One region of the Heyndrickxia sp. FSL K6-6286 genome, then DNA from elsewhere that is predicted to be linked to it. Evidence: riboswitches for the same ligand, from Rfam matches in the RefSeq annotation. Region 1 holds a riboswitch; the other holds the start of a gene.
The links. A riboswitch is a leader RNA that binds a small molecule or an ion and turns the genes downstream of it on or off. The one in region 1 is predicted to bind S-adenosylmethionine.

Region 2: it holds a riboswitch for S-adenosylmethionine, as region 1 does, so the genes downstream of both, MHI39_RS06220 (O-acetylhomoserine aminocarboxypropyltransferase/cysteine synthase family protein) here and MHI39_RS13655 (Fur-regulated basic protein FbpA) in region 1, are expected to answer to the same signal.

Annotation. Positions count from the first base shown of each region.
Region 1 is NZ_CP152029.1:2,705,439-2,708,814, reverse strand. Features, by position in the region: gene MHI39_RS13665 (TIGR02206 family membrane protein) at 1-283, shown strand, start outside; gene MHI39_RS13660 (STM3941 family protein) at 485-1,018, opposite strand; gene MHI39_RS13655 (Fur-regulated basic protein FbpA) at 1,441-1,644, opposite strand; SAM riboswitch class I at 1,715-1,820, opposite strand; gene MHI39_RS13650 (hypothetical protein) at 1,981-2,109, opposite strand; gene MHI39_RS13645 (YdcF family protein) at 2,286-3,323, shown strand.
Region 2 is NZ_CP152029.1:1,250,829-1,254,204, reverse strand. Features, by position in the region: gene MHI39_RS06225 (homoserine dehydrogenase) at 1-679, opposite strand, end outside; gene MHI39_RS06220 (O-acetylhomoserine aminocarboxypropyltransferase/cysteine synthase family protein) at 730-2,025, opposite strand; SAM riboswitch class I at 2,216-2,328, opposite strand; gene MHI39_RS06215 (aminotransferase class I/II-fold pyridoxal phosphate-dependent enzyme) at 2,522-3,376, opposite strand, start outside.

The DNA of each region.
Region 1 (3,376 bases):
GATCATTTGGACTTGTATTTATTATGTTATAGTACATCAGTATATTCCTACCACTAAAGGTTTGGTGAGCTCGTTTTTCTTTTTGAATGGATGTGCAGGAATTGCCTATTTTTTAAATAAAATCACTCGTGGAAATTATATGTTTCTATCATATAAACCAATAAATGGTTCCTTATTAGATTATTTTGGCCCCTATCCATATTATATTCTATCTTTAGAAGCGGCCGCCTTGATTTTGTTTATATTATTATTGCTTCCATTTAAGTTAAAAAAGAAGAGATAAATTTATAAATTAAAATATCGTTTTATAAACACTTTTTACCCCAATAGATCTGGGAAAAGTAGCTACGAAGAGTGTAGCTAATTCTAATTGATGAGTTTATTTATATATAAATTGATAGTCTGTTGTATATGCACGACAATCTTATAGAATATGAGGTTCAAGAAAAACAGCACCACTAAACCATACTGGTGCTGTTTGTATTTACGCTTGTCGTTCATCTTCAAGATAAAAACCTATATTTTGTTCAGCAAGTGCTTCAAAAAAACCTTCTTTATCCTTCAAGTTATTAATGGAAACATTTATGGCAGGGTAACCCATGCTTTTATTTGCTTCTAAAAGCTTTTTGTTCATACCCGTGAATTTATTCACGTATTTATCTTCATCAAATAATATAAAACCTAACATTGCCTGTTTATTGATTTGATATGGAATACATCCATCGATATCTTCCCATGGGATAAATCCAATTTTAGGAATGTATCCATTAATCATAATGCCTTCTGTACTAATGACAACGGAAGGTTCGTTTGTTGTCGCCTTTTTTAGTAGTACGATGGACACAGGTATAAGAACTATAGTTAATATGAGAGAGAGAATGAACATTGGAAATTCCAAAGTAATTGACCCGAAAAGCATAGCAAGGGTGATACTACCAAATACAAGTGTCAATGTTATAGTTAAAATTGAAAAGCCAATCATTCTTGCCCTAGAGTCAAAAAATTCTTTTTTCTGCATCGTTTCACCTTTCCATATTTTATCATGACATCCTTTTCATCCTAATTATTCCAACTGAATTGTATAATAAATGGAAAGTACATGTATATAGGCCAATAGAATTAGTAGATGAGTACGGATATTGATATATAGTGAAATAAACAAAGGAAGTGTAATAAAACGAAATTTTGAATTGGAATTGAAAATGGAAAATTTTAAGCATGAGTAATCCCTAATATGAAAACTACACCCTGTTTTTGTGTCGTTTGTTGTTTTTGTATTATCTCTGGCTTTTACACCAAATAAAGAGTTCAGTGTTCTTATGAGGTTTGCCAAACTTCAACTTACTTTTTCAGTTAAGATATGAGTTGAATAGTAAGAAGGTTTGAAAATATGGCCTAAATAAAAAAGCCCCTTTTAAAATTAAAGAGGCTATTAATTATTTATTTAAAATTAATCCATCGAATAGAGTCTATTCCACTATGTGGATGATTTTTAGATGTAATTTTATAATACTCATATTCCAAATCTAATAAAGATAATTCAAAAAGATGCTTTCCATCTTTTTTGTATTGTCCATTTTCAATTAACTTATTAATTAAATCGTTTCGACGACTTTCTATTGTTTCATTTAACAATCTTTCCATTTTCATTTCCTCTCTTATGTTAGTTTCTTTTAATTGGATAAGAAGAGGAATGATCAACTGTATAAACCTCAACTTATCTTTCAAGCAATTTGCTTGCAGGATTTAGCACAGAATTCAAAAAAGAATCTGCTGCTGAGGTTTCATAGGGCCAGTCCCTCCACCTCTCTTGATAAGTATTTATGTAATTACAGATTAAAGCATATTAATCCGATTTGTCAACAATGTTTATTCGAGGTTTTTTACTCAATTGTGATTAATTTAAGCTATAAGATGTATGGAAAGCCAAGTAAAAAATCAAACAAACCGGTTAAAAAAATCGGTTTGTTTGATTTTAATTTATTCTGTTTTCGTGCTCTGATCCTTATTTCTTTTATTTCCTTTGCTATTATCTCCACTAGTTGGAGTTTGTCCATGTAAATGGGGGGAATTTTGATTGTGACTACCTTGATTATATTTTTTAGTCATAGTAAATTGCTCCTTTCTTAGGAATAATAAAATAGTATCTCCTTTTTGTTTCAACTTATGATTTCTGATTAAAATCTAGCCTTTTAAATTCCATAAAATGAATAAAAAGGTGAAAACTAATATAACTTTCATGTATAATGAATCGAAAAACTATTTTTGGAAATTTGAGGTCTACAATGCTATTAACAATTGGAATTATTACCCTTTTATTGTTTGTTACATTTATAAGTTCTTATTTATCAGATCCAAGAAGAGTGATAAATGGTTTTTGGTTTAACCTGTTTTTTTGTTCATTACTTATTTTTTGTTGTATTTTAGGATACAGTACTGGTAATAAACTCCTTATGATCTTTGCATTATTCCCATTTGCTATTTTACTATTTATAGCAACATTTGGTTTTTTTGCTCTAAGTGTTGCATTATTTTTAAATGCAAGGGTATTAATGAAAAAAGAGGGGAGACGATTTTCAAATGCGTTAACATTATTTTTAGGTATCTTTCTATTAATATTATTTATAAACCAAATCATAAATCCTGAGCGTTTATTATCGACTAGTTTGCAACCTCTATATGCAGGAGCTTCATTAATTGTCATTTATTTCTTTTTACATTTAACTAATTTTTTGACCGCTTATATGTTAAACCAGTTTAATAGGCCAAAATACAATCAAGATTTTATTATTGTTTTAGGCAGTGGTTTAATTAATGATAGGGTTCCACCACTATTAGCAAGTAGAATAAATAAAGCGATTGAATTTTATTGGAAACAAAAGGCGGTAACTCTACCACCAAAATTAGTTTTTTCAGGTGGACAAGGACCTGATGAAAACCTCCCCGAAGCAGAAGCGATGCAAATTTATGCCGTAAACAATGGAATTCCTATAGAAGATACTCTGACAGAAGTTCATTCTGTGAATACTTTTCAGAATATGCTTTTTTCAAAACACCTCATGGATTCTTTAAAAGGAAATGAATATAATAGTATCTTTACGACGAACAATTTTCATCTGTTCCGAGCTAGCTTATATGCAAAAAAAGCTGGTCTAAATAGTCAAGGTATCGGTTCTAAAACGGCATTTTATTACTGGCCAAATGCAATGATTCGTGAGTATATTGCCATTATAGTAATGAGACGTAAATTTCATACATTTGTTGTAGGTACCATATTAGGATTCTCTATCTTAATAACATTGATTTCTTTTTTATTTGAATAAGTTTTAAATAAAAGTCATTCTTCTTAATTGGAAAATGACTCTTTTTATCTTCA
Region 2 (3,376 bases), 1.5 Mb from region 1:
TTCCTTCAATTTTCACTTCAGACCAGCATGGCTGTTCACCAAATACAAGTTGACTTAATATCATTAATTTACAAAAGGCATCTTTTCCACTAATATCATTCGTCGGGTCAGCCTCCGCATAGCCTTTTTGCTGTGCTAAATGAAGAGCTGCCTCGAATGACAACTTGTTCTCTCTCATTTTTGTCAAAATAAAATTTGAGGTGCCATTTAGTATCCCTTGAACCTTTGTAATTCGATTAACTTGCAGCAATCGTTGGATGGTTCTTATAATTGGAACCCCACCAGCCGTTGTTGCTTCAAATGCAAGTTTTACATTCCGTTGCTTTGCTTTATGAATTAATTCCTGCCCATATTTTGCAAACATGACCTTATTAGCTGTAATCACATGGATGCCCTTATCAATTGCCTGCTTCAAATACGTGTAACCTGGTTCCTCTCCTACAATCGCTTCAAAAACTACATCCAAATCACGTATATTAAGAATCTCTTCGAAATCTGTTGTGACAAGTATATTCGACTCAATGTGTCTCTTTTTATTTTTATCCCGAATCAATACCGCAACAATTTCCACCCTTACTCCCAGCAGTTCATTAAGCTGCTGTTGATGGGAGTGAATTGCAGTATAGACACCTTCACCAACCGTTCCAAAACCTAAAAGCGCTGCCTTTATGACTGACATTAAGAAATCCCCCTTATTCGCCTGACCGACTGTGCAAAAATTTACTATTTCTATACTGTGACACTTGTTGCTTTTACAATCGCTTGATCTAAATCTGCTGTTAAATCCTCTACTGCTTCCAAGCCGACCGAAAGGCGAATCAGTTCCTCTGTTACACCTGTTAGTTTAAGATCCTCTGCATTAAGCTGTTGATGGGTAGTAGATGCAGGATGGATAATTAAAGATTTTGCATCCCCCACATTTGCAACATGAGACCATAATTTTATCTCATCGATGACTTTTCTTCCTACTTCCCGACCACCTTTAATCCCAAAGTTGACAATGGAACCAAATCCACCTTTGAAATATTTAGTTGCAAGCTCATATGATGGATGTTCCTCTAGTCCTGTATAATTAACCCAAGCAACGGCAGGATGATCTTGTAAAAATTGGGCAATCTTCAATGCATTTTCATTATGCTTTTGTACACGTAGATGCAATGTTTCAAGACCTTGTAATAATAAGAATGCACTATCAGGACTTAAGCTAGCACCGAAATCACGCAATAACTGCACACGAAGTTTTGTGGCAAATGCTGCTTGAGGCACATCAATGCCATATCGAAGGCCATGATAACTTTCATCCGGCTCTTTAAAATAAGGGAATTTATCACTATTCCAATCAAATTTACCTCCATCAATCACGACACCGCCGATTGTCGTACCATGTCCGCCAATCCATTTAGTAGCGGAATGAACAACAATATCAGCACCCCATTTTATTGGATTAGATAGATATGGTGTTCCGAAGGTATTATCTATGATCAACGGAATTCCATTTTCATGGGCAACATTTGCTACTGCCTCAACATCTAAAACATGTAGGCTTGGATTGCCAATAATTTCTGCAAAAAGAGCTTTCGTTTTTGGTGTGATTGCTTCCCGAAAATTTTCCGGATCAGTTGCATCAACAAATTTCACTTGAATCCCATATCTAGGAAGCGTCGTTGCAAAGAGATTAAAAGTCCCGCCATAAAGATTTCCAGCAGCGATAATTTCATCTCCTGCACTAGCAATATTTAAAATAGAAAAAGCAATGGCGGCCATCCCTGATGAAAGTGCAACAGCTGCTGTTCCCCCTTCCAAAAGGGCAATACGCTGCTCAAATACATCAACCGTTGGATTGCCAATTCTTGTATAAATATAGCCAGGTTGTTCAAGGGCAAATAACCCTTGGGCATGATCTGTATCTTTAAAAACATAGGATGTCGTCTTATAAACAGGAACAGCCCGTGAACCTGTCGTTGGATCAGGCTCCTGTCCCCCATGAAGTAATAACGTTTCTGGTTGATAGTTTTCATTTGTCATTTTGAATTCCTCCTAGATCTTTTTATTATTCAGGTGAGGCTAAATAACATTCAATGGCTAATAACATTAAGCCGCTTAAACTAGGTAAGGTTCATTGAGTAATTCCTCTGTTGTGGGATTTGAGAAGTATGGAATGAGGGGAAACAAAAAACCCTCTTCATAAGAAGAGGGCTTATTATATCAGTTCCTCCCCTTATCTTTCAGATCTAATTGATCTGTAGGAATTAGCACCTTTTCAAGCACGAATGCTTGAAGGTTGCCGGGCTTCAAAGGGCCTAGTCCCTCCGCCGCTCACGATAAGAGTGATTATTAAATTTAGAAAATTTTAAATTGCTCTTGTTTTGCATTATAAAAGATGGATGAATAGTTCGTCAACCTTTTTTCTATTAAAAAAACTTTTTAGTGGATATTTCTTTCATCCCTTTAAAACAGCCGCTAAGTGAAAAGGCATGACTTTTTATCAAAGTAGCAAACGATACTAAACTTGATACCAATCTTATAATGCGGCTTCTATCGCACGCTTAAATTGCTTAATAATATCTGCTGAATCTTCTATTCCTACCGAAATGCGAATAACCCACTGATTGATTCCTATGCTTTCTTGCTCCTCTAAAGTAAGACTACGATGAGATGTTCCAAACGGATAGGATACAGTTGTTTCCACTCCTGCTAATGTAGGAACAAGTTTTACCCAGCCTAAAGAGGAAAAAAACTGATGAATATCTACAGCTTCTCCTAATTCAATTGTAACTATCGCACCATTTCCCTTAGTTGATAGATTTTCTGGATAGTAAACTTTTTTTACATTGGAATGATTCGTTAGGCTTTCTGCTAACAGTTGAGCATTAGTTGCTTGGCGCTCCATTCTTAATGCAAGTGTTTTTAACCCTCTACTAGTAAGCCATGCTTCAAAGGGACTTAAATTTGTACCCAAATTAACTACCTTTTGTCTTGCTTTTGCCATCAATGCTTCTGCTCCAACAACTACGCCAGCGGTTACATCACTGTGCCCACCTATATATTTCGTTGCGCTATGAGCCACAATATCCACTCCGTCCTTAAAAGGCTGCAATAAATATGGAGTTGCGAATGTATTATCTACCATTGTGCAAAGCTGAAATTCCTTTGCGATTCGAACCAATTCAGTCACGTTTTCTATCCGTAAAAATGGGTTGGTTACTGTTTCGGAATAAAGAAGCTTTGTATTTGATCGAATCGCCTTTCGAATCATTGAAGCATCTTTAAAAGGGATAAATGTGGTTTCAATTCCAAGTTCCTTTAATTCGTGTTTTAATAAATGATGGGTTCCGCCATATATATCATCTGCCGCAACAATATGATCGCCAGCAGA